Arthrobacter crystallopoietes: one gene and its partner. The protein of the gene in region 1 interacts with the protein of each later gene in a pairwise test. Links are inferred from orthologs where the notes say so. Each region holds a gene or a part of one and is shown in the gene's direction. Other genes may lie near its edges.

Region 1 (7,904 bases):
TAGCAGCAATCTGCTCCTTGGTCTCGATTTCCTTGGCGGAAGAGATCAGCTCGGCGGTGACAGCGTCGACAGCCTTTTCGATACCGCGCTTGAGGCTCAGCGGATCGGCACCGGCAGCAACGTTGCGCAGGCCTTCCTTGACCAGGGCCTGGGCGAGGACGGTTGCGGTGGTGGTACCGTCACCGGCGACGTCGTCCGTCTTCTTGGCAACTTCCTTGACGAGCTCTGCGCCGATCTTCTCGTACGGATCGTCGAGCTCGATCTCCTTGGCGATGGAAACACCATCGTTGGTGATCGTGGGAGCGCCCCACTTCTTCTCAAGGACAACGTTGCGACCACGCGGGCCCAGCGTGACCTTAACAGCGTCAGCGAGGATATTCAGTCCACGCTCGAGGCCGCGGCGGGCCTCTTCGTCAAAGCTAATGATCTTTGCCATGGCGGCATACGTCCCTTCTGGACAGTAGACAGCGGGCGCAGCCTTGGATAAACCAGGACTGCTAACCACTGCGATGCCCGCGACGGACGGATAACGACGGCGGCGATCTCTTTACGCCGCACCGCTACCCTCACCCCAGTGGTTTGGATTTTTCACTCTCCCCCGTCGGCCGACTGCTTAGCAGTCAACCAGCGAGAGTGCTAACACAATAATTAGCACTCACCTCGGTTGAGTGCAAGCTGCATCCAGCAATAGTCTGGCCGCTTCACCACACGCGTAACACCCTGAGCACCACTGACCCCAAGATCAGGGTGGCCCCCGATAGAACCGGCCCATGCCGAGCCGTAGATTGGAGGTAGTCACGCAGCACCATCACATACCGAAGGAAAAGAACATGTCGGAAAATCCGGACGGCAAGCAGGACAAAGCCGGACAGGAGCAGCCGGGACCATCCCGCGGGGAGAATCCCACCGAGCCGTTGCGGGGTGCGGGCACCCATCCCACACAGCCCCTGGGCAATACGCCCGGTGAACCGGCGCCCGGAGGAAAGCCTCCGTTCGGCCAAGCACCGCAGGGCCAGCAGCCGCAGAGCCAGTCACCCTATGGACAACCGCCGTACGGCCAGCAGCCGCAGGGCCAGGCCCCTTACGGGCAACCGCCTTACGGACAACCGCCGCAGGGGCAGGCCCCCTACGGGCAACCGCCTCACGGCCAGAATCCCTACGCGCAGCCGCAGTACGGCCAGGCGCCCTACGGCCAGCCGGGCCAGCCGTATTACGCCGGCTACCCGGAACAGAAGTCCCGCCTGATCGGCGGCTTGCTGGGCATTCTGCTCGGCGGACTGGGTATCCACCGCTTCTACCTGGGCTATGTCGGCATGGGGATCCTGCAGATCGTCGTCACTATCGTCACGTTCGGCCTCGGTGCGATCTGGGGCTTCGTCGAAGGCATCATGATCCTGGTCGGAGCGGAAATGTTCCGCCGCGATGCCAAGGGCGTTCCGCTCAAGGAGTAGCAACAGGTTCCCCACCGAAGCTGCCGAGGGCTGTGTCTATAACTGCGTACGACGGCGGCGGGCGGCTAAATCGATAGCCGCCCGCCGCCGTCGTAATTTGGTAAATCAGGAAGCGAGCTTCACTTCCTCAGCCTGCGGCCCCTTCTGCCCTTCCCCAATTTCGAACTCGACGCGCTGGCCCTCCTCAAGGGAACGGTAACCGTCCATCTGGATGGCGGACCAATGCACGAATACGTCAGCTTCGTTTTCATCGACGGTGATAAAGCCGTAGCCTTTTTCCGCGTTGAACCATTTGACGGTTCCCTGCGCCATATTGCTCTCCATATTTCTAGACCTGGCCCCGCCGCCCCTGTTTCCAGCGGTGGAGATGCGCTCACTCTACCCATGCCGCAGCATGGGTGTGAGCGCCGGCACAGAGAATGTTATGGAGGTGTAACAGAGGCGCCGAAGTATCTCCCGACGGGCAAAACCGGGATGTGGTCAGCCGTTTTGCTGGAATCCAGGACCGAGCACCACGGTCACATACTCGGAGACTGCTCCCTGCCCGGTTTCGCGCAGGTCGGAGATGCCAAGGAGCTCGCCCAACGCCTGCGCATTGGCGCTCTGGCCGGGGTTGTAGAAGATCACGGAGTTGGCCGGGGGCGCACCCTGCCAGTTATCCACTACCCCAACGGCCCAGCCGTCGGACGTGACCGTCTGCGAAACCGCGCCGCCTAGCCCGCTGACGCCGACGCTGTTGAAGATCAGCACCGGATCAGCTTTATTCACGGCCGCGTCAGCTTCGGCGGCCTCGTCAGTGGGTTCCTCGATCGGTTCCTCGGCGGGCTCCGTGGTGGCGTCCGCCGTGGGCTCCTTGGCAGGCTTCGTGGCCTCACCCGCTGCGTCCACAGTTGGTTCCCTGGCGTCGTCCGTGGCTTCGGCCGTTTTAGTAGCGGCATTCGGGGATGCCGACTTGGCCGAGGGCGCCGCGGTGGCTTGGAGTTCCGTGCTCGCGCCCCCCGCTCCGAGCAGCGGCAGGACGAAGAAGGACAACACGCCAACGGCGAGCGCCAGTACGGTAGCCAGGATGATCAGGCCGAGTCCGCTGGATTTCGACGCTGCCATGTGGGCCCGGTGGACGCCATGGCGGTCTGAAGTTTCGGGCACCTGGTCAAACTCGTCCCGGGAATACTTGGTCATCGCTAAGAATGCGTCCTTAGTTGTATCGAAAAAATCTGCGCAGTCGAACGGCTGGACCCGAGCTAGGCGTCTGTGCCCAGCCGACGGGCAGTGCGTGCGCGCTGACGGGACGTCCGCAGCCTGCGCAGCCGCTTGACCAGCATCGGATCGTGGGCCAGCGCCTCTTCGGTATCGATCAAGCCATTGAGGATCTGATAGTAGTGCGTGGCGGACATGTCGAAGAGCTCGCGGATGGCCTGTTCCTTGGCACCCGCATACTTCCACCACTGCCGTTCCAGCGCCAGCATTTTCTGGTCGCGTTCGCTCAGCGGGCTCGATGAATCCAGCTCGGCGTCAAGGGAAAACGCACTGGCATCGACGGAACCAGCCAAGACACACCGTCACTTCCGTTTTGTTTGCAGGGGAAACTGTCCTCCACCATGGTAACGAATCACCGGCCTGTCATTTGTGCACGCCGCGGCGGCCGCGCCTGGCGCCTCGGATCGGCCAGCGGTTCGCCCGCCCAGGCGCCGATCAGCGACCATAGGAAGATGACTGACGACGACGGCGCACTGTTTGAGCTTCCGGCCACCGGGTCAGCGGTGGACACCCGGGAGCCTTTTCCATTCTCTGCACCGGCCGGATTGGACGAGGTCATGCACCCCGAGTGGGCCGAAGTCCTGGCCCCAGTGACGGAAACGGTGCATGGGCTGGCTGCCTACCTTGAACAACGGCGGGCAGCAGGCGGTGAAATCCTGCCGGCGCCCGCCAATATTCTGCGAGCATTCCAGCGACCGCTCTCTGCCATCAAAGTCCTTGTGGTCGGGCAAGATCCTTACCCCACACCCGGGCATTCGATCGGCCTCTGCTTCGCGGTGGAGCGGCATGTTCGGCCGTTGCCCCGCAGCCTGGCCAACATTTACAAGGAGCTGGACTCGGATCTGGGCATCCCGCCGGCACCGCACGGAGATCTGACTGCCTGGGCGGATCAGGGGGTGCTGCTGCTCAACCGGGTCCTGACGGTGGAGGCAGGCAAGACCGGGGCACACCGCCGCAAGGGATGGGAAGAGCTGACCGAGCTGGCGGTCAGGTCGCTCGTGGCGAGGGGCGGTCCGCTGGTCGTGGTCCTCTGGGGCAGGGATGCTCAGTACCTGACACCCTTGCTGGACGCCGTGCCGCGGATCGAGTCCGCACATCCCAGTCCGTTATCCGCCTCACGGGGCTTCTTCGGTTCCCGCCCCTTCAGCCGGATCAACGAACTGCTCAGGGCGCAGGGCGCGGACCCGGTGGACTGGCGGTTGCCGCAGTAATAGTGGTTGGGAACAAAACCGGTGGTGGGTTAGGTTGTCCTTAGTAGTAACCCATCCGCCTTCACTACGTCTTGCGTATTCAGGAGCCGTTTCATGTCTGCCCAGCCCGCAGCCCGCCCCGCACGTCCCCGAAAACCCCAGACGAACCTTCAGGTGCTGCGGACCGAACGCCTCTCCGAGCACATGGTCCGGGTTTTCGCCGGCGGCGAGGGGTTCGGGAAGTTCGAGGCCAAGGACGCCACGGACCAATACGTGAAGATCTTTTTCCTCGACCCGGAACTGGACGTTGAGCTCCCGGTAGACGTCGCCGAACTGAAAGAGACCCTGCCCGCGGACAAGCTGCCGGTCACCCGCACCTACACGGTCCGCAGCGTGGACCGGACCGCCGGGGAAATAGCCATCGACTTTGTTGTGCATGGCGACGAGGGACTGGCTGGCCCGTGGGCCCTCAAGGCACAGCCCGGGGATTGGCTCATGTTCACTGGCCCGGGCGGGGCCTACGCCCCCAATCCCGACGCCGATTGGTACCTCCTGGCCGGAGACGATTCCGCGCTGCCGGCCATTGGCGCGGCCATCGAGGCGCTGCCGGCACATGCAACGGGACATGCCCTGATCGAGGTGGACTCCGCGGCGGACATCCAAGACCTCAGCGCCCCGGCGGGCCTTCAGTTCCACTGGCTCTTCCGCCAAGGCCAGGTCCCGGGCACCACCACACTCCTGCGGGATGCAGTGGCAGGGCTTGATTGGCCTGCCGGTGAAGTGGATGCGTTTGTCCACGGCGAGCGCGGTGCCATCAAATCCCTGCGCGACGTGCTGTTCCAGGACCACGGACTGCACCGCAAGCAGGTTTCCATCTCCGGCTACTGGGCCTACGGCCGGGCCGAGGACGCGTTCCAGGCGGAAAAGCGGACCGAGGTCGGGCAGATCTTCCCGGAGAATTACCCGGCAACCTAGGCTCCTCGCCAACGTGGCCAGGTACGGCTCCGCCCGCTGGTTAGCGGCGGCGGTTCCTGCGGCGGCCCTCGTTGGAGCCCATGTCCCGGGTGAAGGGCTGGGCCAGGTTGTCGCCGAGGACCGTGCCGCCGGAGATCGCAAGGATCACCGTCAGCGCACCGAAGAGGTTGAGCACACCTACGAAGGGGTCGTCCACATTAACGGTCAGATCGTAGGTGGCGCGGAAGATTGACAGTCCGGGCAGCAGGAACAAGATGGCGGGCACCGCCACAACCAGCTGCGGCGAGCCCATCCGCAATCCGACGATACGGCCTAGGAAACCGATAACGACGGCGGCCAGTGCCGGACCTATCCGCTCCCCGATTCCGGCCATGAGGACAAGGTCGTAGAGCAGCAGTGCCACGAGACCAACCAAGGCCGTCGGCACCAGCATGCTGAGCTTGGTTTGCTCGGTGATACAGATAGCCATGGTGGCAATCATGAGCAGCAGCGCCCGCACCACATAGGGGTATTCGCCCTCCCCGTCGACGAAGACCTCGGGCAGGCTGACGCCCACCAGCTCGCCGCCCACCAGGCCCACGGCCACACCGGAGGCGATAGCGGCAAAGGTGAGGAAAGCGGACAGGAAACGGCCGGCCGCCGTGACGGGGAAGCCGTTGATCGCGTCCTGGGTCGCAGAGACCAATCGGCCTGTTGGCAAGAGGTAGAGTATCCCGCCCGCGATTACCAGCGAAGGGCTCAACGGAACCTGCAGCTGCCAGAACAGCAGGGCAACCACGGTGGCAAGGCAGGACCCGATCGCAGTGACAAAGAAGTCCGGCACGCGCCATTTACCCAGCTTGCGGCCCAGCAGACCCATCAGCACGGTTGACAGCATGGCCACCAGCGAAGCGAAGATCCCGCCGCCGAGGAACGCCACAATGGAACCGGCGAAAACGCCGCCAGCGCCGATGGCCATCCACTTGGCAAACGGCTTGGGCCGCGCGGCAATCTCCTGCAGCCGCTCCTTGGCCTCGGTCCGCCCCACACCGCCGTTGACGATGTCCGTGACCAACTGGTGGACCAGTGACAGACCGGCGTAGTTGTTCGTCCAGGACCGCACGACACGCATCAGGGTCAGCGGGACCGTGTCCGCCTTGGCATAGTTGATCAGCACGGACTGGTTGGTGATATCGACATCGATCTCGCGCAGGCCAAAGGCCGCGGTTACGGCAATGATGCTCGTTTCCACTTCCAGGGCGCCGGCGCCGTAGCGGAACATGGTCTCGGCCAAATCCAGCGCAAAATCAAGGGTGAGCCGGGCGGAGGTATCCACCCCGGCGGCCTGGATCATGGGGTTGGCATACGGGCTCCCCGCGAGCCGTTCAACAATGCTCATCGGGGCCGTGGGCGGCGCCTCGCCCTGCACCAGTTTGCGCAGCATCCGGCGGGCAGCGGCGTTGGTGCGCTGCTGGCCCTTGGGCATCGGCAGCGGAGCGGTGCCGAACGGAACCGGCTTGGCCGCTTTGGCCACCGGTTCCCTAGGGATCGCAGGCTTGGCCTTGGGCTTGGTTCCCGCGCGCTTTGCGGGCGCGTTTTTGCCGACCGGCTGCTTCGCCGTCGGAGGTGTCCCCGATCCCGGTTCCGAGCGCTCTCCGGTCTCCCCGGCAGCCCCGTTTTCCGGCATATCGGCGGGCTTGCGGGGGATCTTGATGATGGGCAGGCTGCCGACCCGCGGCGACATCGGAGTACCTGAATCCTGCTGGCCGTCCTTGTCCTGCACTGCCCCTCCGTTCCTGTGTTTTCGGGTGAATTTCCGGCCGGTTTCATCCTCCCACACGGCCGTTGCCGCAAGCCGTGAAAGCGTCGAGAAACGCATCACATGCGGCACCCGCCAGGCTGCCCGCGACTGGCCGGATCGCTAGCTTTCGACGCCGCTTCTTCCCTCGGCACGCCAGGGCGTCAGCCGCGGGAGCCAACCTGGCACGTTGCGCTTGTAGCGACGGTATTCATCGCCGAACTGCCGCTCCAAAACCGGCTCCTCGTAGAGCCTGACGAAAAGCCCCACGGGAACGGACATCACGGCGCAGTAACCGAGCAGCCTGGGCCGGCCCAGCATCAGCGCCTCGCCGAGGACCATCGACAGCAGCGCCACGTAAATCGGGTTGCGCACGTAGCGGAACGGCCCGGTGACCACCAGATACTTCGTCGGCACCATCGGCGCGGGCGTACCCAAGCCCTCCCGGGCGAACCGCACAAAAGATTCAATAACGACGGCGGCGCCTCCGGCGGCGAGCACCGCGCCGCCGGCTCTGGCCGGCAATCCGCCAGGCACCGGGACCCGGGCCCGCCAGCGGGTGAGCAGCCAGGGCACAACACCAGCGGCCACCACCGGAGCCACCGCGAAGGCCGCGGTTCCGAGGACGGCCCGTCTGTATTCCGCCTGCGCCGCATCTCTCATGCCTTCATTGTGGCCCGGGGACACTGGGGATGTAACCCCTCCGCGCCGGGTCCGGCTGCCGTGAGCATAGTCCGGCATTTGCAGGCCCGGGTTTCTGCAGCCGCCGGCTTCGGTCCGGACAGGACGTTCCGCCCGGCAAGCCTTGACAGTGTTGCCGGCGGTCCTAACGTTGGAAGTACATGAACTGGTTGAACGCCGAGGGTTTCGAGGTCGCGCGGCAGGTGCTGCAGCGCGGGATTGCCGCCGTCTACGTGATCGCGTTCCTCTCCGCCGTCGCGCAGTTCCGTGCCCTGCTCGGCGAGCACGGGCTATTGCCCGTGCCGCGCTATCTGGCCCGCTCCGCCGGCCGCGGTCCCACGCTTTTCAGCTGGCGCTATTCCGACAAGCTGCTGCTCGCGGTAGCGTGGACCGGCGCCGCCGTGGCCGCAACTCTGGTGGTTGGTTTGCCGCAGCTGGGCCCCCCGTGGCTGCCGATGCTCGCTTTCCTGCTGCTCTGGGGCCTCTACATGTCCATCGTGAACGTCGGCCAGACGTTCTACGGCTTCGGCTGGGAGACACTCCTGCTCGAAGCCGGCTTCCTGGCCGCGTTCC
Region 2 (3,512 bases), 1.9 Mb from region 1 along the record:
AGACCTGCTGCTGCCGCTGCACGGGGCACACCAGGCGCAGAATGCCGCTGTGGCCGTAGCCGCCCTTGAAGCGTTCCTGGGCGGCGGTGTGAAGGAACTGAACGTCGAACTGCTGCGCGAAGGATTCAGCCAGGTCACCTCGCCGGGACGCCTCGAAGTGGTCCGGACCGCGCCCACCGTCATCGTCGATGCGGCCCACAACCCTGAGGGCATGCGCGCCACGGCCGCCGCGGTGAAAGAGGCCTTCAACCTCTCGCGGCTGGTGCCGATCGTTGGCGTGCTGCAGGAAAAGGACGCCGTGGGTCTGCTGGAGCAGCTGAAGGAACACCTGGGCGAACTGGTGGACGAGATCTGCGTGACGGCGTCCAATTCGCTGCGTGCCATCCCGGCGGAGCAGCTGGCGGAGGATGCGATGGCCGCCGGTTTTGCCGAAGATTCCATCCATGTGGCCCAGAAGCTGGACGACGCGATCGAATGGGCGGTGGAACGGGCCGAATCGCAGAACGATCTCGCGGGCGGAGTCCTGATCACGGGGTCCATTACCCTGGTCGCCGATGCCCGCATACTGCTGGGAAAATAACACATGGCAAAACTGACAAAAGCACAACGTGAATGGCGTCCGGATATGCCGAAGAAGCGGCGTTCCATCAAGGTCATGTTCGCCTCGACGGTGCTCCTGCTGGAGGCCTTCGTCGTATTCTTCGGGACCCTCGTGGCTTTCGGATTGCACAAAGACCGCTTCCCGCAGCCGGTGATTCTCAGTGTCGGTATTGCGCTGGCCCTGGTGCTGGTTCTCTGCTGTGCGCTGGTCCGCAAGCCGGCCGGAATAGCCCTGGGCTGGATCCTGCAGCTGCTGATCATCGCCACGGGAATCGTCGAGCCGATGATGTTTGTCGTCGGTGTGCTGTTCGCGCTGACGTGGTGGTACGGCGTCAGGACGGGGATGCGGCTGGACCGGGAGAATGCCCAGCGCGACGCCGAACAAGCCGAATGGGAACAGGCACACCCGGAGGAAGGGCCAACACCTGGCCCGGAGGCAACAGAAAGCTAGCCCCGGCGGCGTCGCATAGGATTGAACGGGCTTTCGAGCCAAGATTGAAGCTATTTGAGGAGAAGAAACGTGAGCGTTGAACGCACTCTTGTACTGGTCAAGCCGGACGGTGTGACCCGCGGGCTGACCGGAACCGTCCTGGCCCGGGTGGAAGCCAAGGGATACAAGCTCGTCGAGCTGAGACTGGTCAACGCAACCCGTGAACTGCTGGAGCAGCACTACGCCGAGCATGTCGGCAAGCCGTTCTACGAGCCGCTGGTGGAGTTCATGCTCAGCGGGCCGGTTGCGGCAGCAGTCTTCGAAGGGCAGCGCGTGATCGAGGGCTTCCGTTCGTTGGCCGGATCCACGGAACCGACGGCGGCGGCACCGGGGACAATCCGCGGTGATCTCGGCCGTGACTGGGGCCTGAAGGTCCAGCAGAACCTTGTCCACGGTTCGGATTCTGCGGAGTCTGCCGAGCGCGAGATCGGTATCTGGTTCAGCTGAAACTCCCGCAGTCCGGTCTCCGGCTGCAACGGCAAAGGCCGCGCCCATCCTTACGGATGTGCGCGGCCTTTGCCGTACGGAGTGAGCGGCACGTCACTGCCGCTTGGCTCAGCCGCCGAGGAACACGTTCATAAAGCGGATGAAGACACTGGCCGCAGTGGCGACCCAGAGGATGATCGTCAGGGTCCACGCCCATTCACTGGCGAATTTGAGCACCCCCGCCGGCGCCTTGAAAACACCGTGGACCAGGTTGCGAACCGTGACCATGACGAACATCGGGATCATCATGGCCCAGACCACTATGCAGTAAAGGCAGAGGATGAAGATGTCGAACAAGGCCTGGCTCCACAGCCAGACCACGAAAATGAATCCCAGGGTCACGCCGACCTGCAGACCGATCCAGTACCAGCGCCGGAGCCGGGCGCCGGCGAGCATCGCCATCGCCGTCGTAATCGGAACGGCGAAGGCCACGATCCCGATAAACGGATTCGGAAACCCGAAGAGCGCTGCCTGCCAGGTCTTGAAGACTTCACCGCAGGACACCCACGGATTGACGTCGCAGCTGGTGATGTGGCTCGGGTCCACGTAGACGGCCAGCCGCTCCAGGACAAGGATGGCCGAGGCGATCCAACCGACGACGCCGGTGGCGAGCAGGAGCCAGGCGAAGGGTTTGTGCCGCGAATGTACCGCCACGGCGTTGTCCGGACGATGTCCGGCCGGGACGGTTTCTGCGCCGGATTCGGCGTGGGCCGCATGGTGGTTCACCGGGCTCCTCTTCCATCAGGGAATGTCTGGGACGATTCTAACCGCTGCAGAAGCGCCAAATGATAACGAAAACCGGGCCCATATGAGAGAATGGCTCTTGGCTGGTAATGGAACCACATGCCACTACCGGTCCAGCGACAGGCTTCCAGGTTTGTCGGCGATGCTTCCGGTGTCGGAGCCCATCATCCGGATGGGCCCTGCGGAATCCGCCAGATGACCCTACCGATGAAGAGAATATATGCGGTAGTTAGGAAAAGCGCCGCTGGTCCCTGAGTGTACTGCGCCCCACAGATGGCGCGAGCTCGGGAGATACGACAAGGACTTCCGGTGACGGGTGGCCACGTGGCCCGAAGGATAACCGGCTACTTTCCTTGGCGGTGCCGGGATGTGGCCGGTGCCTCCAGGGGCTGGAGTGCAGTAATAAATGGATAATGAACAGGTAAACCCGGCAACATCCGATCAGTCGGATACTCCCGGAGCGGCGGGCGCAGACAGCGCCGCCGCAATCGCAGCACCAAAAGCAACTGAACCTACGGCCAAGGCGCCGGTCAAGCGGGCCACGCGCGCCCGGCGCAAACCCCCGGCGGAAACAACCGAGGCCGCGCCGACAGTCGGGACGGAGAGCACCGCCGCCACCGCGGCTACGGATGCCACAGCGGAGCCGTCGGAGGCAACCGCAGGACAGGCCGCCGGGGAAGACGCAGCGGCACCGGTGAAGACCCGTGTGCGACGGACCCGCAAGACGGCAGCGGCACCGGTCGACGAGGGTTCAGCAGCGGGCGTCGCAGTGCCGCCTATGCCGACCGAGCCCCCCGCAATGGCCGTTGCCGATACGGTTCCGGCAGTAGAACCGGCCGACTCAGCCGAGGCCAAGACGCCGCGCAAGCGCAGGAAGGCACAGCCCCGCACCGAAACACCGGAGGTTGCCGCGGACAGCGCAGCAGGCACACCCCCGCAGGAAGCCGTCGTTGAAGCGGCATCGGATGCCGCTGGTACGGAGGCCGACGTCGCTGCGGGCACCACCGCCGCTGGCACCGACACCGGTGTGGAGCCCGTCGAAACCGCCGAGCCCGCCACGCGTACCCGCACTCGTGCCCGCCGGACGGCCGCTTCGAAGGCAACGCAGGAGAGCCCCGCCGCAACCGAACCGGATGCGTCCCCCGCGGATTCGCCCGCCACAGCGCCGTCTGCCGCAGGGCCGGTATCCGGC

The links. The genes of interacting proteins can lie anywhere in the genome.
Region 2: the proteins of J5251_RS07210 (region 1) and ndk interact in binary tests that used the Escherichia coli proteins (3 or more experiments, as listed by UniProt). The link is inferred for Arthrobacter crystallopoietes from one-to-one orthologs.

What each region holds. Positions count from the first base shown.
Region 1 is NZ_CP072014.1:1,567,764-1,575,667, reverse strand. Bases 2,298-5,039 are described here. They hold J5251_RS07210 (uracil-DNA glycosylase), read left to right. Parts: upstream 2,298-3,160; coding sequence 3,161-3,919; downstream 3,920-5,039. Other genes in these bases: J5251_RS07200 (threonine/serine exporter family protein), read right to left, coding at 4,914-5,039; J5251_RS07205 (siderophore-interacting protein), read left to right, coding at 4,013-4,873; J5251_RS07215 (DUF3263 domain-containing protein), read right to left, coding at 2,693-3,001; J5251_RS07220 (LytR C-terminal domain-containing protein), read right to left, coding at 2,298-2,630. In the rest of the region: groL (chaperonin GroEL), read right to left, coding at 1-436; J5251_RS07230 (TM2 domain-containing protein), read left to right, coding at 831-1,451; J5251_RS07225 (cold-shock protein), read right to left, coding at 1,557-1,763; more of J5251_RS07220, read right to left, coding at 1,932-2,297; more of J5251_RS07200, read right to left, coding at 5,040-6,596; J5251_RS07195 (methyltransferase family protein), read right to left, coding at 6,774-7,313; J5251_RS07190 (lipase maturation factor family protein), read left to right, coding at 7,493-7,904. UniProt on the Escherichia coli protein: Excises uracil residues from the DNA which can arise as a result of misincorporation of dUMP residues by DNA polymerase or due to deamination of cytosine.
Region 2 is NZ_CP072014.1:3,463,571-3,467,082, reverse strand. The notes cover bases 1-2,828. They hold ndk (nucleoside-diphosphate kinase), read left to right. Parts: upstream 1-1,120; coding sequence 1,121-1,537; downstream 1,538-2,828. Other genes in these bases: J5251_RS15840 (Rne/Rng family ribonuclease), read left to right, coding at 2,727-2,828; J5251_RS15845 (vitamin K epoxide reductase family protein), read right to left, coding at 1,646-2,230; J5251_RS15855 (DUF4233 domain-containing protein), read left to right, coding at 584-1,051; J5251_RS15860 (bifunctional folylpolyglutamate synthase/dihydrofolate synthase), read left to right, coding at 1-580. Outside these bases: more of J5251_RS15840, read left to right, coding at 2,829-3,512. UniProt on the Escherichia coli protein: Major role in the synthesis of nucleoside triphosphates other than ATP. The ATP gamma phosphate is transferred to the NDP beta phosphate via a ping-pong mechanism, using a phosphorylated active-site intermediate.